Regions from separate parts of the Aeromonas genomosp. paramedia genome, predicted to be linked through region 1. Evidence: predicted binding sites of a transcription regulator. Region 1 holds the regulator's gene; each other region holds the start of a gene.
What was found. Region 1 encodes sigma-54, which starts transcription at its own class of promoters, with help from an activator protein. Its sites were predicted from a motif close to TGGCACNGTTTTNGCTT; they were not measured.
Positions count from the first base shown of each region.

Region 1 (7,394 bases):
CCGCCAGCTTGTCATACTGGCTCTCCACCGAGACGATCAGCTGGGGCAGCAGGTTGACCGGCAGGTTATCCACGCAGTAGTAACCCAGATCCTCCAGCACCCTCAGGGCTACCGTCTTGCCGGAGCCCGAACGACCGCTTACCACTATTAACTGCATCTTGTCCCCTCACGCCAACGTGGCGGTGTCAGACCCGGCATCAGGCCGAGGTCATGATCTGATAGAGTTCTTCGTCGCTGGTCGCCTGGCGCAACTGGCGGCAGACGGCCTTGTCACCCAGCTTGGATGCCATCAGGGAAAGGGTCTTGAGATGCTGCTTGCACTCGCTTTCCGGCACCAGCAATGCAAAGAGCAGGTCAACCGGTTGATTGTCGATAGAATCGAAAGGGATGGGTTCGGAGAAGGTCATCAGCACGGCGGTCGGCGCAAAGGCGTCGTCGATCCGGCCATGGGGAATGGCGATACCGGCACCGATCCCGGTACTGCCCATCTTTTCCCGCGCCAGCAGGCTTTCGAACAGCACCTGGCGGGAGGCGCCGAGGCGCTCTGCGGCCAGCTCACTGATGATCTCGAGGGCGCGTTTCTTGCTGGTACAAGGGACCGCACTCTTGGTGCAGTCCCGACTCAGTATGTGTTCAAGTTGCATAGTTATTTTTGATTTAACTTATCTTTGTGCTTGATGATCTGCCGATCCAGTTTATCCAGCAGGGTATCAATCGCCGCATACATGTCGGCATGCTGCGAATTGGCGAACACCTCTCCCCCGCTGACGTGCAGCTTGGCTTCGGCGATCTGGTTCAGTTTTTCGACGCTCAACACCACATGTACGTTGTTGATATGGTCAAAGTGACGCTCGAGTTTGGCAAATTTGTTATTCACATAATCACGCAGAGCTTCGGTAATCTCGACATGGTGTCCGGTCAGGTTAATTTGCATAACGTCTTCCTTTTGTTTGCCTAAACCAGGCGTTTGCGCTGATTGGATGGCGGGATCAACAAGGATTCACGGTACTTTGCGATCGTGCGTCTCGCCACCATAATACCCTGTTCGGCCAGCAAATCCGCGATCTTGCTATCACTAAGCGGTTTGGCCGGGTTTTCGGCCGTCACCAGCTTCTTGATCAGGGCGCGAATTGCGGTCGATGAGCACTCTCCTCCTCCCTCCGTGTTGACATGACTGGAGAAAAAAAACTTCAGTTCAAAGATGCCACGGGGCGTATGCATGTACTTCTGGGTCGTCACCCGTGAAATCGTCGACTCGTGCATCTCCACCGCCTCGGCGATGTCGTTGAGTACCATGGGCTTCATGGCCTCTTCACCGTATTCGAAGAAGCCCTGCTGCTGCTCGACGATGCAGCTGGCCACCTTGAGCAGGGTGTCGTTGCGACTCTCCAGACTCTTGATGAACCACTTGGCCTCCTGCAAATGGGAGCGAATGAACTGGGTATCCGTGCTGCTGCGGGCATTGCGTGCCATGGCCGCATAGGCCTCGTTGACACGGATGCGCGGCGCCGAATCCGGGTTGAGCTCAACCACCCACTTCGTCCCTTTCTTGACCACGGAGACGTCCGGGATCACGTATTGCGACTCGCTCTGGATGATGCCATTGCCGGGTCTGGGCTCCAGTTGCTGGATGAGATCCAGCACCTCCTTGAGATCGCTCTCCTTGAGCCGGGTCTTGCGCGCTAGGGTGCGGTAGTCGCGGTTGCCGAGCAGGTCCATGTGCTCGCGGATCACCTCCCTTGCCTCATTGAGCCAGGGCAGATCCGGCGAGTACTGACCAAGCTGGATCAGCAGACACTCCTGCACCGAGCGCGCGGCTATGCCGACCGGATCGAAATGCTGCACCCGCTTGAGCACGGCTTCCACTTCATCCAGTTCAACTTCTACCTCTTCACTGCTGACTGCAGCCTGAATATCTTCGAGAGAGGCGGTCAGGTAGCCGGACTCGTCGATGGCGTCGATGATGGCGAGGGCGATGGCGGCATCCAGATCGCTGAACGGCGTCAGTCGCATCTGCCACAGCAGATAGTCCTGCAGGTTCTCGGTGGTTTCCCCCTGATAGACGCTGTCTTCCCCGTCATGGATGGGGCCGGCGCTCTGGGCAGTCCCGGCGGAGTAGACCTCATCCCAGGTGGTGTCCACCGGCAGTTCATCCGGCATGCTGTCCTGCGCCATGGCGTCGCTGGAGTCGAGTTGACTGGCGTCCTGGGGCTCTATCGGGCTGGTTTCCTGCGCCTCATTCTCCTCCTGCTCCAGCAAGGGGTTATTATCGAGCGCTTGCTGAATTTCCTGCTGGAGTTCCAGGGTGGAGAGCTGGAGCAGACGAATCGCTTGTTGTAATTGTGGCGTCATGGTCAGGGACTGACCGAGACGCAACTGTAATGTCGGCTTCATCTACGTCGGGATATCCTTATGTTCAGCGAGGCAGTCACCTAACAAAAATGAGGGGTGCCCCCTTACTATAGACTGAATTGATCGCCCAAATAGACGCGCTTGACCTGCTCATCGGCGAGGATGTCGGCCGGAGCGCCCTCGGCAATCATCTTGCCGTGGCTGACGATGTAGGCCTTCTCGCACACATCCAGCGTCTCTCTGACGTTGTGGTCCGTGATCAGTACGCCCAGCCCTCTTTCCTTCAGATGCTGGATGATCTTCTTGATGTCTATGACCGAAATGGGATCAACACCTGCAAAGGGTTCATCCAACAGGATGAATCGCGGCTCTGCCGCCAGCGCCCGGGCAATCTCGACCCGGCGTCGCTCCCCGCCAGACAGGCTCTGACCCAGGCTGTCGCGAATATGGGTGATGTTGAACTCTTCCAGCAACTGCTCGACCTTATCCTCACGCTCCTCGCGGCTCAACCCCTTGCGGGTCTGCATGACCCCCATCAGGTTGTCGAACACCGACAGGCGCCGGAAGATGGAGGCCTCCTGGGGCAGGTAGCCGATGCCATTGCGGGCGCGGATATGCATGGGCTGCAGGCTGATGTCCTGCTCGTCGATGGTGATGAGACCCGCATCCCGCTGCACCAGGCCCACGATCATGTAGAAGGAGGTGGTCTTGCCGGCACCATTCGGGCCGAGCAGCCCCACTATCTGGCCGGTGCCCACTTCCAGGCTCACGTCGCTGACCACCATGCGGCGCTTGTAGCTCTTCTGCAAACCCGTTGCTTTTAACACTGCCATGGCTTCTGTTTCCTACTTCTTCTGATCGGCGGGTTTGTCGAAGTTTTCTACCTGATCCGGCAGGAACACCGTTTTGACGCGCTGGGTGGGCCCCTTGCTCTCGGCGATCATCTTCTGTTTGACGATGTCGTAGCGGATGAGGTCGCCGGTGACCTGGCTGTCTTCCTGCTTGAGCTGACCGTTGCCCGTGATGGTGACCAGGCGGTTCTTCAGCTCGTAGCGAATGCTGTTGCCGTGGGCATTGACCGGCTTGCCATTGTCCAGGATCTGGAAGAAGGTGGCGGGATTGCCATAGGCGGTCATCACCTCTGCGCCCTTGTCGCCGGAGCGGATCACCACCACCTTGTCGGCCTTAATCTTGATGGTGCCCTGGGTGATGATCACGTCTTCGCTGAAGGTGATGCGGTTGTCCTGCATCTCGGCCACTTGCTTGACCGCATCCACATAGACCTTCTCGGCAAAGTCGGACTCTTTGGCGCTCACTGTACTGCACAGCAGCAGGGCCGCGAGGGCCAGATTAACGTTTTTCATTGAAATAAGTGGCATGGCCTTTATCCAGTAATTCGAAATATTTACGATCCAGATGGCCCTTCAGGCCAACGCCCTCGGTCTGGAATTCCTGACCCACTATGCTGATGTGCTGGTTGCTTCTCACGTCCTGGGTCACCAGATCCAGCTCCAGATAGGGGGTGTCCAGCGTGGAGATGAAAGACGCCGGCAGCAGGCCGTCCAGATGGACCTTGTCACGCAGGATCACGTTGTCATCTGTGTTGAGCACCCCGGTTTCGGCCGTGACCTTCCACTCGGCCTCCCCCTGCTCATCGAACATGTAGACCACCGGTTTGTCGAAGGTGGCCTGCTCGAGGATCTGGTAATACTCCGCATATTCGGACTCCAACCGCTCGGTCCGCTTGCCCTGCTCGTTGAAGCGGGTGGTGACCAGGTTCTTGGCGGTGAAGTCCGGTTGATAGTTCTCTACCTTGGCAGCCGGTTCGGGCGCCAGCTCGATCTCGCCGAGCTGCCAGGCGGCCAGCGCCGCCAGAAACAGCAGGCCGAACAGAAACGTCTGCTTGTTCATACCGAAGCCTCGGGTTGGTAGTCGCCCAGGCCCTGCGCCTGCAGGATGAGATCGCACACCTCGCGCACCGCGCCCACTCCGCCCCCGAGGCGGGTCACCAGATCGGCACGAGCCAGCACCAGCGGGTGGGCATCCGCCACCGCAATGCCGAGGCCGCAGGCCTGCATCACCGGCAGATCTATGGTGTCGTCCCCCATATAGGCGGCCTGCTCCGGTGTCAGGCCCAGCTTGGTCAGCAGCGCCTCGAAGTGGGGCAGCTTCTGATCCGCCCCCTGCACCAGGTGCCGCACCCCCAGGCCCCTCATCCGATCGCTGACGATACGGGAGTTGCGCCCTGTGATGATGGCGATCTCGATGCCGGCGTTGAGCAGGGCACGCATGCCAGCACCGTCGCGGGTGCAGAAGGTTTTCAGCTCTTCCCCCTGGTTGCCCATATAGATGAAGCCATTGGAGAGCACCCCATCCACGTCACACACCAGCAGGCGGATCTGCGCCGCCTTCTCGTACTGGCTGCGCGTCACCGGACCATAGAGGGTCGGTACGTCTTGCATCAAATCACCCCGGCTCTCAGCAGGTCGTGCATGTTGAAGGCGCCAAGTGGTCGCCGTTCCTCATCCACCACCAGCAATCCGTTAATCTTTCTGGTTTCCATCAGTTTGACGGCCTCGGCCGCCATCATCTCAGGCCCTACGGTAACACAGTTGGCCGTCATTACGCGGCTGATCGGGGTGTGGTGAATGTCCACCTGCAGATCCAGGATCCGGCGCAGGTCACCGTCGGTGAACAGACCGGCCAGCAGCCCCTGCCCATCCACCACAGCCGTCATGCCGAGCCCCTTGCGGCTCACTTCCAGCAGCGCCTGGCTGATGGTGGCATCTATCCCCACCCGGGGCAACAGCTCGCCACTGTGCATCAGATCGCCGACCCGCAGCAGCAGCCGCTTGCCCAGCGATCCGCCCGGGTGCGAGAGCGCGAAGTCATCGGCGGTGAAACCGCGAGCTTCCAGCAGGGCCACGGCCAGGGCGTCCCCCATCACCAGGGTCGCCGTGGTGCTTGAGGTCGGGGCCAGACCCAGCGGGCAGGCCTCTTTCTCCACCTTGATGCACAGGTGCACATTGGCCTCTTTCGCCATGGTGGAAGCCGGGTTGCCTGTCATGCAGATGAGCGGAATGCCGCGGCGCTTGAGCACCGGCAGCAGGGCCAGGATCTCGTCACTCTCGCCTGAGTTGGAGATGGCGATGATGAGGTCCCCGGCGGAGATCATCCCCAGATCCCCGTGGCTGGCTTCGCCAGGGTGGAGGAAGAAGGCGGGCGTCCCGGTGCTGGCCAGGGTAGCGGCAATCTTGTTGCCGACATGGCCCGACTTGCCCATGCCGGTGACCACTATCTTGCCGGCGCAGCGCAGCACCATCTCGCAGGCGCGCTCGAAGGTTTCGTCGAGGTACTGGTAGAGTCCATCGATGGCTTGTTTTTCTATGTCCAGCACCGCACGGGCACTGCGACGGAAATCGAACAATTCAGACACTTTTTCAGGCTTTACAGACATAAAGGCACAGCTCCGGGCCGAAATTTGCTGCGGGATTATAAAAAAGTCTGCCGAGATAAGCGAATCGGATGCGGGACGCTCTGCCGCTGATGCAAGTTGTTACATAAAACTGTCGCGTATTTGGGGGGCAAAGCCGCTCAATAGTTGTTCCTTGCTGTTGCTTAGACCTAGACTAGCCCATAAAATTCGCTCTTCATTTATACCGGATGGACAATTGTTTGAACGATGACCTGATCACCATCTCCGACCTGACCTTCAGTCACGGAGATAGGTTGCTGTACGACAGGATCAACCTGACCATTCCCCGTGGCAAGGTCACCGCCGTCATGGGCCCCAGCGGCATCGGCAAGACCACCTTGCTGCGCCTGATCGGTGGCCAGCTCAAGCCTGAGTCCGGTCATATTCTGTTTGACGGGGAAGATATCCCCACCCTCTCCCGCGGCCGCCTGTATGAGGTGCGCAAGCGGATGAGCATGCTGTTTCAGAGCGGCGCCCTGTTCACCGGCATGACGGTGTTCGACAACGTGGCCTTCCCGCTGCGGGAACACTCGGGTCTGCCGGAAGAGCTGATCCACACCATCGTCATGATGAAGCTGCAGGCGGTGGGTCTGCGTGGTGCCGCCCGCCTGATGCCCTCCGAGCTCTCCGGCGGCATGGCCCGTCGTGCTGCCCTGGCCAGATCCATCGCGCTGGATCCGGATCTCATCATGTATGACGAGCCCTTCGTCGGCCAGGATCCCATCACCATGGCGGTGCTGGTCAAGCTCATCAAGGAACTCAACGATGCCCTCGGCATCACCTCCGTCATCGTCACCCACGATGTGAAGGAGGTGCTGAGCATCGCCGACTACGCCTACATCATCGCCAACCGCAGGGTGGTGGCGCAGGGCACGCCGGAGCAACTGCGCGAGGAGCACAATCCCGAGGTCGAGCAGTTCCTCAAGGGATTGCCCGATGGTCCTGTTCCGTTTCATTTTCCGGCAGGCGATCTGCTACAGGATCTGTGATGTTGATAAGTCAGATAAGCAAGCTGGGGCGGAGCGGGGTGCGGTTCATCAGCGCCGTCGGCCGCGCCACCATCATGCTGTTTCACGCGCTGGCGGGCAAACCCGAGCCCCGCAAGCACTTCCCCCTGCTGGTACAGCAGCTCTATGTAGTGGGAGTACAATCGGTCGCCATCATACTGGTGTCCGGCCTCTTCATCGGCATGGTGCTCTCCTTGCAGGGTTACAACGTACTGAAGGACTTCGGCGCCGAGCAGAGTCTGGGGCCCCTGGTCTCCCTCTCCCTGCTGCGGGAGCTGGGCCCCGTGGTTACCGCCCTGCTGTTTGCCGGTCGTGCGGGTTCGGCTCTCACCGCCGAGATCGGCCTGATGAAGGCCACCGAGCAGCTCTCCAGCCTGGAGATGATGGCGGTGGATCCCCTGCGCCGGGTAGTGGCGCCCCGCTTCTGGGCTGGGGCCATCAGCATGCCGCTGCTGGCCTTCATGTTCAGCCTGATCGGCATCTTCGGCGGCAAACTGGTCGGGGTCGACTGGCTGGGGGTGGATGAGGGCAGCTTCTGGTCTGCCATGCAGGCCTCCGTC
Region 1 covers NZ_JAAROG010000001.1:9,664-17,057, reverse strand. Annotated here, with positions in the region: gene rapZ (RNase adapter RapZ) at 1-157, opposite strand, end outside; gene ptsN (PTS IIA-like nitrogen regulatory protein PtsN) at 198-644, opposite strand; gene hpf (ribosome hibernation promoting factor) at 647-934, opposite strand; gene HB860_RS00095 (RNA polymerase factor sigma-54) at 955-2,394, opposite strand; gene lptB (LPS export ABC transporter ATP-binding protein) at 2,460-3,185, opposite strand; gene lptA (lipopolysaccharide transport periplasmic protein LptA) at 3,198-3,716, opposite strand; gene lptC (LPS export ABC transporter periplasmic protein LptC) at 3,703-4,263, opposite strand; gene kdsC (3-deoxy-manno-octulosonate-8-phosphatase KdsC) at 4,260-4,814, opposite strand; gene HB860_RS00070 (KpsF/GutQ family sugar-phosphate isomerase) at 4,814-5,809, opposite strand; gene mlaF (phospholipid ABC transporter ATP-binding protein MlaF) at 6,016-6,816, shown strand; gene mlaE (lipid asymmetry maintenance ABC transporter permease subunit MlaE) at 6,816-7,394, shown strand, end outside.

Region 2 (7,394 bases), on a different contig from region 1:
GCGCAGTTACCAGACCAACGTCCAGGTGGCGGATGCGGCGAAGAAGATGCTGCAGCAGACGCTCGGCCTCGGCAAGTCCTGATAGAGGTGAACCCGGATGACAGTGATCAGTGACGGCCTGCATGGCCGCGACCATGGGTTCGACCCGTACGGCGCCCGGCAAACCCGGACAGAGGGGGAATCCTAAGTGGCAGATACCTATGACAGCCTGCTGGGGGTCAACCGGACGTCGTCCGCCCAGACCAATACCACCAACACCACGACCCAGAAGAAGGAGCTGGACCAGGAGTCCTTCCTGAAGCTGCTGACCATGCAGCTCTCCTACCAGGATCCGTTCAAGCCGGTGGACAACGCCCAGATGCTCTCCCAGATGACCTCGATGTCGACGTCCCAGGGGATCAGCAGCCTCTCCACCCAGATGGAGAGCCTCAACAGCCTGATGACCTCCAGCCAGGCGCTGCAGGCCTCGGCCCTGGTGGGCCAGAACGTGCTCATTCCCTCCAACACCGGTTATCTGGAGAAGGGGAGCACCCTCTCCGGCGTCATCGCCACCGGGGACGGTGGCAGCAACGTCAAGGTGACGGTGAAGGACGAAAGCGGTCAGGTGATCAAGGAGTTCTCCATCGAAGGGGACCAGAAGGGGAACGTGGCCTTCGAGTGGGATGGCCTAGACAAGTCGGGCAATGCCGCCAAGAGCGGGAAGTATTCGATAGAGGCGCACGCCACTGTCAATGGCAAGTCCGAGAGCGTACCGGCCCTGACCTATGCCAAGGTGGAGAGCGTCACCTTGGGCACCAGCACCAACCCCAGCACCCTCAAACTCAAGGGACTGGGTGGCATCTATCTGACCGATGTATTGGAAATTGGCGGGACGACCGGCAAGTCGACGCCGACACCGACCCCTAACGCAGTGATCTAAGGAGAAAGACATGTCATTCAACAATGCCCTCAGCGGCATCAATGCGGCTCAAAAAGACCTGAACGTCACCGCGAACAACATTGCCAACGTCAATACCACCGGCTTCAAGGAGTCCCGCGCCGAGTTCGCCGACGTCTACGCCAACTCCATCTTCGTCAACGCCAAGACCCAGGTCGGCAACGGGGTGGCGACGGGGGCGGTGGCGCAGCAGTTCCACCAGGGGGCGCTGCAGTTCACCAACAACGCGCTGGATCTCGCCATCCAGGGCAATGGTTTCTTCGTGACTTCCGATGGCCTGACCAACCTGGATCGCAGCTACACCCGTTCCGGCGCCTTCAAGCTCAACGAAAGCAGCTACATGGTCAGCAACTCCGGCGGTTACCTGCAGGGGTACGAGATCAACTCTGACGGCACCCCCAAGGCGGTCAGCATCAATGCGACCAAGCCCATCCAGATCCCGGACAAGGCCGGTGAGCCGGTGCAGACCACGACGGTCGAGGCCGGTTTCAACCTGCCTTCCAGCACTAAGACGCTGATGGATGTGAATGCCTCCAAATTCGATCCCAAGGATTCGAGCACCTACGCCTCCTCGACTTCAGTGGTGGTCTATGACTCCCTGGGTGAACCGCACACCATCACCCAATACTTCACCAAAGAAGCGGATCCCGCCGATCCGACCAAGGCGGCAGTGCCGACCGCCTGGCGCATGTACATGTATGAGGGGGACAAGCCCATCGACGTGGCGGGTGGCGTGGACACCACCATGGCCACCGGCGTCAGCCAGGCGCCCAAGAGTGCGCGTATGACCTTCGATGCCTCCGGCAAGATGGTGACGCCGACCGATCCTGCGGTGATCAAGACGGTATCATTAGGTTCACCTGCTGGAGGCACACCGGGCACAGGGGAGCCAGGTGCCGGTATCATAAGCAACGGCGCCGATGGGACTCAGCAGTTTGAATTGAAGCTCGGCACCGTGACCCAGTACGCCTCGCCGTTCGAAGTCAGTAAATTGACCCAGGATGGCTCCACCGTCGGCCGGCTGACCAAGGTGGAGATTGGGGCGGACGGCATAGTCTCCGCCACTTACAGTAACGCCACCACCGTCAAGGTGGCCATGGTGGCCATGGCCAAGTTCGCCAACTCCCAGGGGCTGACCCAGGTGGGGGACACCTCCTGGCGCCAGTCCCTGCTCTCCGGTGATGCCCTGCCGGGCACCCCGAACTCCGGCACCTTCGGTTCCATCAAGTCGTCGGCGCTGGAGCAGTCCAACGTGGATCTGACCACAGAGCTGGTGGACCTCATCACCGCCCAGCGCAACTTCCAGGCGAACTCCCGCTCCCTGGAAGTGAACAGCTCGCTGCAGCAGAACATACTGCAGATCCGCTAAGGTTGTTCGCGGTACAAGGGGCGCACATGCGCCCCTTGTCGTTTCCGATGCGGCGCTTTTCCCTCCACTGTTTCACCCTTCCCATATCTCTTGGCACTCAATTTGCAGTTGTCCTGCGAGAGTCATCTGTTTGACGGAGGATCCCATGGATCACCTGCTTTATATCGCCATGTCCGGGGCCAAGGAGAACATGAACAGCCTGGCTGTGCGTGGCAACAACCTGGCCAACGCCAACACCATCGGCTTCAAGTCTGACTTCGAGCAGGCGCGCAGCATGCAGGCGTTTGGCGAAGGGCTGCCGTCCCGGGTGTTCGCCATGACGGAGCGGCCGGGTCAGAACCTGCAGCACGGCCTGCTGCAGACCACGGGGCGGGATCTTGACGTCGCCGTCGACGGCCCGGGCTGGATTGCGGTGCAGGATCCCAATGGGGCAGAGGCCTATACCCGCATGGGCAACCTGCAGCTCAATGCCACCGGCAATCTGCAGACCTCCACCGGGCTCAACGTGGTGGATGACGCAGGCCAGCCCATAGTGCTGCCCCTGCCTATGGAGAAGATAGAGATCAACCGGGATGGCACCATCAGCGGCCGTCCCGAGGGGGCCGCCGCCAACCTGCCGGAGGATTTCCAGCGCATCAAGCTGGTCAACCCTCCCAGCGATGCGGTGGAGAAGGGGCAGGATGGCCTGTTTCGCCGCAAGGATGGCCAGCAGGAAGCCGCCTCTGCCGAGGTCGGCCTGCTGGCTGGCTCCCTCGAGGGGAGCAACGTCAACGTGGTCGACGAGATGACCAACCTTATTCGTTTGCAGCGTCAGTTCGAAACTCAGGTCAAGATCATGAAGACCGCCGAGGAGAATGACGAGGCCCAAACCCAGCTGCTGCGTATCAGCTAATCAAGGAGCATTAAATGAATCCTGCACTCTGGATCAGCAAGACCGGCCTCGATGCCCAGCAGACCAACATTTCGGTCACCTCGAACAACCTGGCGAACGCCAGCACCGTAGGCTACAAGAAGGCCCGCGCCATCTTCGAGGATCTGCTCTATCAGAACATCAACCAGCCAGGTGGCCGCTCCTCGGCGGATACCGAGCTGCCCTCCGGCCTGATGCTGGGGGCGGGGGCCAAGGTGGTCGCCACCCAGAAAAACCACAGCCAGGGCAATGTCCAGACCACGGACAACTCCCTGGACTTGATGATAAGCGGCCGCGGCTACTTCGAGATCCAGCTGCCGGACGGCAGCGCGGCCTACACCCGCAACGGCCAGTTCACCCTCAATGACGAGGGCACCATAGTCACCCCGGGCAACGGCTACCCGCTGCAGCCGGAGATCCAGATCCCCGAGAACGCCCAGAGCGTGACCGTGGGGGAGGATGGCCAGGTCTCCGTCCAGCTCAAGGGGGATGGCCAGTCCCAGGTGGTGGGCCAGATCAACACCACCGACTTCGTCAACCCGACCGGCCTGCAACCCATGGGGGAGAACTTGTTCCTCGAGACCCAGTCGAGCGGCGCCCCCATCCAGGGGACGGCAGGTGCGGACGGACTGGGGGTGATCAAGCAGGGCATGCTGGAGACCTCCAACGTCAACGTGACCGAGGAGCTGGTGAACCTGATCCAGGCCCAGCGGGTCTACGAGATGAACTCCAAGGTCATCTCGGCAGTAGACTCCATGATGTCCTTCCTGACCCAGCGGACCTGATGAAAGGAGAGCCATGATGAAAGCCCTATGGATGCTGGGCCTGCTGACACTGGCAGGCTGTACCAGCACCCCCAATACCGCCAGACCCGACGACCCCGAATTTGCCCCCGTGTATGGCGAGTCGGAGCCGGTGTCGGTACGTCCGACCGGGGCCATCTTCCAGCCCGAGCAGGTCAACGGCATCTACTCGGACATCAAGGCCCATCGAGTGGGTGACATCATCACCATAGAGCTGGCGGAGTCGACCTCGGCGTCGAAGAAGGCCAATACCCAGAGCGGCAAGGACAACAAGATGGAGCTGGAGCCCGTCACCCTGGGCGGGGTGCCGGTGACGGCGAGCCCCTATGACTTGTCAGCCTCCATCGGCCAGAGCAGTGCGTTCAAGGGCCAGGCCAAGGCGGATCAGAGCAACAGCCTGCAGGGCAACATCTCGGTCAGCGTGGTCAAGGTATTGCCGAACGGCAACCTGCTGGTGCGCGGCGAGAAGTGGATCATGCTCAACAACGGCAACGAATACATTCGCATCACCGGCCTGGTGCGCCCGGAGGACGTGAGTTCGGAGAACAGCGTCTCGTCCCAGCGGGTCGCCAATGCGCGCATCCATTACGGCGGCACCGGCGATCTGGCCAACACCCAGGAACAGGGGTGGCTGACCAGCTTCTTCAACGGCCCCTGGTGGCCCATTTAATACTCGGGCCTCGGGTCGTCAGTGGCGACCCGGGGCCGGAATGGTTTAGTCAGGAGATGTCATGAACCGACTCCGTTTGCTTGGCCTGCTGTGCTGTATCTTGCCCCTCGGGCTGGCGCACGCCTCCCGCATCAAGGATCTCAGCTCGGTGGAAGGGGTGCGCAGCAACCAGTTGATCGGCTACGGTCTGGTGGTGGGCCTGCCCGGGACGGGCGAGAAGAACAACGCCTTCACCGAGCAGACCTTCAGGACCATGCTCAACAACTTCGGCATCAAGGTGCCGGACAACATCAAGCCCAAGATCAAGGACGTGGCGCCCGTGGCCATCCACGCCGATCTGCCCCCCTTCTCCAAGCCGGGCCAGACCATAGATGTCACCGTCTCCGCCATCGGCGAGGCGAAGAGCCTGCGGGGCGGGACCCTGCTCCAGACCTTCCTCAAGGGGTTGGACGGCCGCGTCTATGCGGTGGCCCAGGGCAGCCTGGTGGTTGGTGGTCTCGGGGCCGAGGGAGCGGATGGCTCCAAGGTGGTGGTCAATACCCCCACAGTGGGGCGCATCGCCAATGGGGCGACAGTGGAGCGTGAAGTGCCGAACTCCTTCTCCCAGGGGGATACCATCACCTTCAACCTGAACCGGCCCGATTTCACCACGGCCCGTCGGGTGGCCGACGTGGTCAATGATCTGGTAGGCCCCAACACGGCCCAGGCCCTGGACGCCACCTCCATCAAGGTGTTTGCCCCGCGGGATCCGAGCCAGCGGGTCGCCTACCTCGCGACCATCGAAAACCTGGAAGTGGATCCGGCCACCGAGTCCGCCAAGATCATCGTCAACTCGCGCACCGGCACCATAGTCATCGGCAGCGAGGTCAAGCTGAGGCCCGCCGCCATCAGCCATGGGGGCCTGACGGTCACCATCGCCGAGAACCAGCAGGTCTCCCAGCCCAATCCGCTGGCGGGGGGCGAGACCGCGGTCACCAACAACTCCACCATCAACGTGCAGCAGGATCCGGGGCGTATGTTCAAGCTCGACACCGGGGCGACCCTGGATGACCTGGTGCGGGCGGTGAATCAGGTGGGGATAGCGCCGGGGGATCTGATGGCGATTCTGGAGGCCCTGCAGCAGGCGGGCGCCATTCAGGGGCAGCTGGTCATCTTGTAACGGGCTGTCTCGGCGAATCTCCGGGCTGGCGCAGCAGCCGGCCCGGAGAGCCAACAGGTAAAACAGTCATTTCTTGAGCGGCAAGAGGTTGCCACGGGCGGCAAAGAGGAAGGTTATGGCAGAGTTCGACACCCAGAGTGGTATCAATCTTGGCATGGTGCAGGACGTTCAGAATCTGGACAAGCTGCGCCAGATGAGCCACAGCAAGGAAGGGAAGCAAGAGGCACTGATGGCGGCGGCCCGCCAGTTCGAGTCCATCTTCACCCAGACCCTGTTCAAGGGGATGCGCCAGGCCAACTCGGTGCTGACTGAAGGCAACCCGATGAACAGCAGCTACACCCAGTTCTACGAGGGGATGCTGGACGAGCAGCGGGTCTCCGACATGTCGAGCAAGGGGGGCCTTGGCATCGCCGAGATGGTGGCAAAACAGTTCTCCCCCGAGAAGACCTTCACCCATAACGACGGTCGGGTGCTCAAGCTGCCCCAGCGCACCGAGCGGGTCTACAAGCCCTATGAAGCCCCCAGCGCCTCCAACGATCTGATCGCCGCCTCCAAAGTTGGCAAAGATTTTGCTGATAACGAAATGAAGAGCGAGCTGAATGGGGCCGAGTCCTCGTTGAACCTGCCCAGACGCCCCCATCGCACCGTGCCGCCCATGGGCAGCAGCCCGCGGGCCTCGGCCCTGGATGAGAGCGCCAAGGTGTTCGACAGTCCGGAGGAGTTCGTCGAGCGTCTGATGCCGCTGGCCAAGAAGGCGGCGGACAAGCTGGGGCTGAGCCCGGCGGTGCTGGTGGCCCAGGCCGCCCTTGAGAGCGGCTGGGGCAAGCGGGTGATCAAGGACGGGGAAGGGCAGATGAGCCACAACCTGTTCGGCATCAAGGCCGATCCCCGCTGGGAAGGGCCCAAGGCCGTGGTGAGCACCCTGGAGTACGAGCAAGGGGTGGCGTCGCGCCAGAAGGCGGCGTTCCGCTCCTACGAGTCGTTTGAAGAGAGCTTCAACGACTATGTGGACTTCCTGACCTCGGGGAGTCGCTACAAGGGGGCGCTGGCCAAGGTGGACAGCCCGGATCGCTATTTCGAGGCGCTGCAGCAGGCCGGTTATGCCACCGATCCCCAGTACGCCAGCAAACTTAAACAAGTGTTGCGCAGTGATGCCATCGCCGGCTACTCGATGCCCGGCAACGCTGCGACCAGGAACACAGAGATGGAGCTGTAAGCTATGGCAAGCGATCTGCTTGGAATCGGGACTTCGGGTGTATTGGCCCAGCAGCGACTGCTGCAGACCACCAGTAACAACATAGTGAACGTCAACAGCCAGGGCTATGTACGTGAACGCACCCTGATCTACACCAATTCCGTCGGATTGGGCACGGGCGACATGGTGAGCGAGCGGGTCATCAACGCCTACGCCCAGGCTGAGGTGCGCCGGGATACCTCCGCCTACCATGCCGCAGGCTCGCGCTACGATCAGCTGTTCCAGCTCGACAGCCTGCTGGGGGATGCCAGCAACAGCGTGGGCACCACCATCACCTCCTACTTCAAGGCC
Region 2 covers NZ_JAAROG010000016.1:78,759-86,152, reverse strand. Annotated here, with positions in the region: gene flgC (flagellar basal body rod protein FlgC) at 1-82, shown strand, start outside; gene HB860_RS10360 (flagellar hook assembly protein FlgD) at 188-919, shown strand; gene flgE (flagellar hook protein FlgE) at 930-2,306, shown strand; gene flgF (flagellar basal-body rod protein FlgF) at 2,452-3,198, shown strand; gene flgG (flagellar basal-body rod protein FlgG) at 3,213-4,001, shown strand; gene flgH (flagellar basal body L-ring protein FlgH) at 4,018-4,689, shown strand; gene HB860_RS10335 (flagellar basal body P-ring protein FlgI) at 4,751-5,848, shown strand; gene flgJ (flagellar assembly peptidoglycan hydrolase FlgJ) at 5,964-7,064, shown strand; gene flgK (flagellar hook-associated protein FlgK) at 7,068-7,394, shown strand, end outside.
Region 2: flgF (flagellar basal-body rod protein FlgF) is a predicted target of sigma-54. The motif match lies at 2,398-2,414, and genes of this name have one in related genera.

Region 3 (7,394 bases), on a different contig from region 1:
TCTCCTTTCAACGCCTTGAGCAGGCCGCTTATCTTGCCATTCATGAATTCGAGGGTGGCCTGGTACTCGAGGCTGTTGCGCAGGAACTCGCTGCGCTCCTGCTGCACATCCACCGTATTGCCGTCACCTGTATCCGGTTGCAGGGGGTTGCGATACTGGGTCGACCCGGGGGCATCCATCTGCAAGGCGAAATGCTTCTCGCTGGTGGTGGACAGCCCGAACCCTTGCTGGCTCTGGGCATCCTGCAACGCCTGGGAGAAGTTGATGTCACGGGCCTTGAAGCCCGGCGTATCCGCGTTGGCGATGTTGCTCGATAGCACCTCCGCACGCTTGGCGCGAATGCTCAGCGTGTACTGGTGAACACCGAATGCCTTGTCGAATGAAATTGCCATAGCGCACCTCCTGCTTCACGAATGTTTAGCAAGAGGTGTGCCAAAGAGGGACGAGGGGGGAGTTATTTGACCTTGTAGACGATGCCGGGGTTGCAGCGGATCATCTCGAACTTGTCGGTGAGGCCCGCCAGGGACTCCGAGGCCCCCAGCATCAGATAGCCGCCAGGATTGAGGCTGCTGGCAAACTGGTTGAGGATCTTGGACTTCACCTCTGGCGCGAAGTAGATGAGCACGTTGCGACAGAAGATGATGTCAAACTTGCCGAGCAGGCTGTAGCTCTCCAGCAGGTTCAGGGGCCGGAAGCTGGTCAATTTTCTGACACGCTCCGATACCCGCATCTTGTTGTCGCCGCAGGGCTCAAAGAACAGCCGCTTGCGCTCGGGTGACAGGCCGCGAGCCAGTGCCAGGCTATCATAGACCCCCTCCTTGCACTGGTTGAGCATGGTGCTGGAGATGTCGGTCCCCACTATCTGCACCCCGCCCGGCAAGGTGCCGGGGCGTTTGACCTGCTGCTCCAGCGCCGTCATGGCGATGGAGTAAGGCTCCTGCCCGGAGGAGGAGGCCGCAGACCAGATCTTGATGGGACGACCACTCTTGCCGAGCTCGGGGAAGATCTTGTCGCTCAGCAGCTGGAACGGGTAGGTATCGCGAAACCACAGGGTTTCATTGGTGGTCATGGCATCGACCACGGCCATCTTGAGCTCCCGCTCGCGCACGTTCATCGCCCGGGTCACCAGTTCAGACAGACTCTCGATACCAAACTGAGTCATCAAGGGCGACAGACGGCTCTTGACCAGATACTGTTTGTTGTCACCCAGCACTATGCCGCTCTGCTGCGCCAGAAAATTGCTGAATTGCCTGTATAAGTCGTCCGAAAGTGTCTTCATGCAGTTGTTCTTCTTTATTAGAGGGCGCCTTGTACGGCCTTGGCCAACTCATCAGGCTGGAATTTGGCTATGAAGTTGTTCGCACCAACTTTCTGCACCATGGCCTGATTGAACACCCCACTGAGGGATGTGTGCAGGATAACATGCAAATCCTTGAGGTTGGGATTGTTGCGGATCTCGGCGGTGAAGGTGTAGCCATCCATCTCCGGCATCTCGATGTCGGAGATGACCAGGGCAATCTGATCGAGGATGGGGCCCTGCTTGGCCATCTCCAGCAGCATGTTGAGGGCCTCCCGTCCATCCTTGGCCAGCACGCACTGCACCCCGATGGCCTCCAGCGCCCGCTGTACCTGCTTGCGCGCCACCGAAGAGTCGTCGGCGACCAGCACGGGACGGCCGTGGGGGTTGCGCTCCACGCTGGCTTCCACCAGCTCGGCACTCACCTCGGTGGAGACCGGCGAGATCTCGTTGAGAATGCGCTCCACGTCCAGGATCTCCACCAGCTCGCCATCCACCTCGGTCACCGCCGTCATGTAGTTGATGCGACCGGCGCCCTTGGGGGGCGGCAGGATGGACTCCCAGTTCATGTTGATGATGCGCTCGACCGAATGGACCAGGAACCCCTGAACGGATCTGTTGTACTCGGAGATGATGATGAAGCACTTGGAGATGTCCTGGATGGGGCGCTTGCCCATCGCCATGCTGAGATCGATCACCGAGATGGTCTGGCCGCGAATGTGCGCCACACCGCGAATGCAGGAGTTGAGCTTGGGCATGACAGTCAAGGGAGGGCACTGCAGCACCTCACGTACCTTGAATACGTTGATGCCAAATCTTTGACGTCCGTTGAGACGAAACAGCAGCAGCTCCAACCGGTTTTGTCCCACCAGCTGGGTCCGTTGGTTGACCGAGTCCAGAATACTCGCCATAAACACTCCCTAAAAAACGCTTGGCACTGATCGTGCATGTTGTGTGTGCATGCACATTGGCTTGCATCAGACTATCGATGTCTCGACAACCGAAATCTGCAGCAAGCATAGTTAACTGCGATGGTGTACGTGAACAACTTATCGACCGGTAAGCAAAAATGATTAATAGACTTTTCCTCATCTTACTGCCGTTTTGCAGCCTCTCTCACGCCATGGCATCCGAGGTGACCGACTATCTGCAGGAGCAGGCACAGACATTCGTCCTCGACCAGCTGGATGTCCCCCTCGATGCCCAGGCCGAGGTGACCGCCGGTACCATAGATGAGCGCCTCCCCCTGAACCACTGCGAAGAGGGGCTGACTATCTCCCTCCCGGCCAAGATGGAGATACGCCGCAACACCACCGTCTACCTCAAGTGCGAGGGAGACAAACCCTGGGATCTCTATCTCCCGGTGCGGGTCAGCATCCAGAAACCCTATGTGACCGTCGCGGCTCCCGTGGCCAAGGGGGACATACTGAGCGAGTCCATGCTGACCCTGGCCTACCAGGATCAGACCCTGATCCGCGGTGACTATCTCACCGACCCCGCCGCCCTCATCGGGGTGCGCAGCAAGCGTGAACTCAAGCCGGGCCAGCCAATCAGGCTGACTCAGGTCTGCGTGGTCTGCAAGGGGGACCAGGTCACCCTGAGTGCGGAAAACAGCAGCATGCAGATCAAAACCATGGCCCGAGCCTTGCAAGATGGCAGCTTCGGAGACATGATCAGGCTCGTCAACATTCGTTCCGGCAGAGCGGTGCAGGGCCAGGTGAGTGCCGTCGGCTCTGTGGTGGTCACATTCTGACTGTTTTATTAATGCAGCAATTTTTTTCTAAAGTTCTGACCGCCGTCACCGATAAACAGGTAAGCGAACAGCAAAGCAGACGAAGGTAAACCGTATGGCTATCAACAATATCAACAACTTGGCAAACAGCCGGTTGCAAAACAGTGGGACCAGTCAAGGTGTAGCCACCAAGTCCGCGGCCTCTGCCGAGAGCAATCGTGCGGCGACCGTCAAGACCGACTCTGTCTCCTTGACCAGTGAGGCGCAGCAATTGCAACAGATGCAGAAGACCCTCAACACCGCCTCCACCGGTAACGAGAGCCGCGTCGAAAGCCTGAAGAAGGCCGTGGCCAGTGGGGAATACAAGGTCAACAGCGAAGCCGTGGCCAGGAAGATGTTCAGCTTCGAAGCGGATCTGGACAAACGGCTGGGATGATGGAACTGCCTTCGCTGCTGCACGCCCAGGACCACAACCTCTCCCAGATGCAAGGTTTGCTGGCAGAGGAGTTTGACCTGCTCAAGGCACACCGGGCCCTGGCCTTGCCGGCGCTGGCCGAGCGCAAGCAGCAACTGCTTGAGGCCATCGAGACCCTGGACAAGACATTGGCCGAGCTGCCCGATCTGCAGCAACAACTCGGCGCCTTCCCGACCCAGGTGCAGGCCCTGCAAGCCAAGCTGGAAGCCTGTCAGGAGCAGAACAACCTAAACGGTCGGCTGCTCGAGCTCAGCATCATCTCCAATCGCCGCCTGGCGAGCTTTCTCAGCAAGTTGCGAGACAGCAACTCCCTGACCTATGACGCCAAGGGCAATACCCGCTCCGGCACCCGCTCCCTGGGTATCAAGGCCTAATCCTCTCTCCTTCCTTCTCTTGATGCCCGGCAGTCAGAGCACCAGTTCCATCAGCCTTGCCCCGTCGCGGCAGGCATGAATGCTCATGACGCCATCCTCATACCGGCCATAGCTGGCCGCCCATTCTCCCCTCGGAAAACAGATGGATCCCGGGTTCACCAGCACCAGTTCCCCTTCTTGCCGCACTTCTCGTCGCAATACGGGCAGGTGGGTATGGCCGCTGATGAAGAGGCTGCCCGCCGGCAAGGGCACCGCCTCGGGCTCATAGAGATGACCATGGCTGACGAACCAGCGCCGACCGTCCACCAGCAACTGGTTGTAGGGGGCCGTGATGGGGAAGTGCAGCAGCATCTGATCCACCTCGGAATCGCAGTTGCCCCGCACCGCCATGATCCGGGGGGCCAGCTGGTTGAGCCGCGCCGCCACGGCGGCAGGCTCATACCCCGCCGGCACCGGATTGCGCGGGCCGTGGTTGAGCAGATCCCCCAGCAACAGATAGTGATCCGGCTGCCAGGGGGCAAGCTGCGCCAGCACCTGCTCCAGGGCAGGCAGGCTGCCGTGCAGATCGGAAATGATGGCTATCTTCATCGCGCACTCCTCATGGCTGGCTGAAGTAGAGATCCTTGGTGGCGATGGCCCCCTTCAGGTTGCTGCTCGGCAGGCCGCGCAGGGCGGGGTCCACCAGCCTCATCTGGTTGTAGTGATAGACGGGGATGACGGGCATCTCCTCCATCAGCAGTTGCTCGGCCTTGCGGTAGAGCCCGGTTCGGGCGGCGCCATCCAGAGAGTCAGCGGCCTGTTGCAACAGGCCGTCGAAGGCCGGGTTGCAGTAGCCGCTCTCGTTCTGGGGATCCTGACAGCGGAAACTGCCCAGCATGGACGAGGGCTCGACATAGTCACCAAACAAGAAGGAGCGGGCCAGCATGAAGTCGCCGCTGTCCTTGGCCACCTGATAGGCATTCCACTCCATGTTGTTGAGGGTGACCTCCACCCCCAGCGGCTTCCACATGGCCGCGACCGCCAGGGCCAGCTTCTTGTGGTTCTCCGAGGTGTTGTAGGTCAGCGTCAGCTTGAGGGGGTGGGCACTGTTGTAGCCCGCCTCCGTCAGCAGGGCGGCGGCCCTGGCCAGACGGGTCGGCATGTCCTCCAGGGCCAGCGCCGAACCCAGCTCTTCGTAATCCGGCATGCCGGGCAGCAGGGACCAGGCCGGCCGCTCCCCCTGACCGCTCACCTTCTCTGTCAGCAGGCGGCGATCCATGGCCATGGAGAGCGCCTGACGCACCCGCACATCCTGCAGCTCTGGGCGGCGCAGGTTGAAGGTATAGAGGTAGGTCCCCAGCAGCGGCAGGCCCCAGATCCGCTCCGGGGTCTCTTCCATGGTCTTCTGGTAGTACTCCAGCGCCACCTTGTTGGTGAGCTGGATCTCCCCCGCCTCGTAGCGCAGCCGCTCCGCGTGCTGGGAAGCCAGGGGCAGATAAGTTACCCGCTGGATCCGGGTGTGGGCATCATCCCAGTACTGGGGGTTGCGCTCGGCTTCGATGCGCTCGTTCGGCACCCAGTTCACCAGCCGGTAGGGGCCGTTGCTGACCAGCTTGCCAGGCTGGGTCCACTGCTTGCCAAACAGGGTGATGGCCCGCTCGTTGACCGGCACGAAGGGGCGCTGGCTGATGAGCTGCAGGAAGTAGGGCACGGGCCGCTCCAGGGTCACCTTGAGGATCTGATCGCTCTCGGCCTCCACCCCCAGGGCATCGAGATCGAGGGCACCGGCATAGATGGACTGGGCGTTGTTGATGCCGGTCGCCAGCAAGAGACCGGCGGAGGGCGAGGCCTGCGCCGGGCTCAGCAGACGCCGCCAGGCGTAGACGAAATCCTGGGCGGTGAGTGGCTCGCCGTTGGACCACTTGAGCTGCGGACGCAGGAAGAAGCGCCACACCAGGCCATCCTCGCGCGTCTCCCAGCGCTGGGCCTGGGCCGGCACTATCCTGCCCTGCCCATCCTCGCTGACCAGCCCCTCGAACAAGTCCACCAGCACCACCTCCCCCGGGAAACCGGAGCGGATCTGGGCAGGGTCGAGGGACTCGGGTTCGGCGCCGTTGCCCTTGACCAGGGTCTGTCTGTCAGAGAGCGCAGGCTGCTGCACCACTGTGGTCGCCTGCAACGGCGGCGCCAGCATCAGTCCGAGCAGCATGGGAGAGAGCCAGCGACGGGCTGGCCGGGCGGCGAAACGGTAAAGCATGACATCAACCTCGTTCAATTCACTTTATTTCAAGAAGGGGGAAGGCCGGCGGCGCGCCTTAAAACGAATGCATGATGCCGCGCTTGTTATCCCCGAAGACGCCCCGTATTGTATCGGGCTTGCCCGGCAGATGGAGTCTTTCGGGCTATTTTTTTCAGGGGATTTTTCCCAACTGTCAGCCACGAGTGCGCAAGACCGCCTGACGGCCCCCTCGACTCGCCTCGCATGAAGGTCAGTCAGGCCGCCATGGCGCTCGATGCAGGCATCAGCCCGGCTGATTTCTACCGTTTCAGGGGTCTTTATGGGGTATGAGTGGCTGGCGCTGGCTGCCGCCAGTTTATGGGCCGTCGCAGCCCTGATTTCCGTCAAACCGGCACGCCATCTGGGGGCCTTTGCCTACAGCCGCTGGCGGATGTTTCTGGTCAGCCTGATGCTGGCCAGCGCCAGCCTGGTCACGGGGGGCTGGCAGACCCTCACCCAGAGCGCCCTGCCACTGCTGGCGTTGTCGGGGCTCATCGGCATCTTCGTCGGTGACACCGCGCTATTTGCCTGCATGAACCGGTTGGGGCCCAGGCGCAGCGGCTTGCTGTTCTCCTGCCACGCACTCTTCTCCGCCCTGCTCGGACTCTGGCTGTTTGGCGAACAACTCGGTGGCTGGCGTCTGGTGGGGGCCTTGCTGGTGCTGGCCGGGGTCATGCTCGCCATCCTGTTCGGCCGCCGTGGCAACCCGCAGCAGGCGCAACAGCACAACGAATGGGAACAGGTGCGCGGCCACCTCACCGTCGGCATCGCGCTCGGCCTGACCGCGGCCCTGTGTCAGAGCCTGGGAGCCATCATCGCCAAGCCGGTGATGATGGCTGGCAACGTGGACGCGGTGAGCGCCTCCGGCATCCGCATGGGGAGCGCCCTGCTGGCGCACTGTGCCCTGCGGGTGCTGAGGGTGCCCCTGGCCATGCCGCACAACCCCATCAATCGCCAGGTGCTTGGCATGATAGGCATCAACGGCTTCCTGGCGATGGCCCTGGGGATGACGCTCATCCTTGTGGCCCTGCGCCAGGGGGACGTGGGCATGGTGGCCATCCTCTCCTCCACCACCCCGGTCATACTGCTGCCCCTGCTGTGGTGGCACTCGGGGGTACGCCCTGCCCTGCCCGCCTGGGCCGGCGCCCTGCTGGCCACCCTGGGCACGGCCCTGGTACTGGGAGCGGGGTCAGTCGGGGGTTGATGCTGGGCTTCGCTCAGTGCCAACCTGCGCCCAATCATCGAGCTCATCCGAATAT
Region 3 covers NZ_JAAROG010000016.1:86,497-93,890, forward strand. Annotated here, with positions in the region: gene flgB (flagellar basal body rod protein FlgB) at 1-392, opposite strand, end outside; gene HB860_RS10375 (CheR family methyltransferase) at 455-1,279, opposite strand; gene HB860_RS10380 (chemotaxis protein CheV) at 1,297-2,208, opposite strand; gene flgA (flagellar basal body P-ring formation chaperone FlgA) at 2,445-3,050, shown strand; gene flgM (flagellar biosynthesis anti-sigma factor FlgM) at 3,145-3,465, shown strand; gene HB860_RS10395 (flagella synthesis protein FlgN) at 3,462-3,878, shown strand; gene yfcE (phosphodiesterase) at 3,912-4,466, opposite strand; gene HB860_RS10405 (peptide ABC transporter substrate-binding protein) at 4,477-6,114, opposite strand; gene HB860_RS10410 (DMT family transporter) at 6,416-7,339, shown strand.
Region 3: flgA (flagellar basal body P-ring formation chaperone FlgA) is a predicted target of sigma-54. The motif match lies at 2,230-2,246, and genes of this name have one in related genera.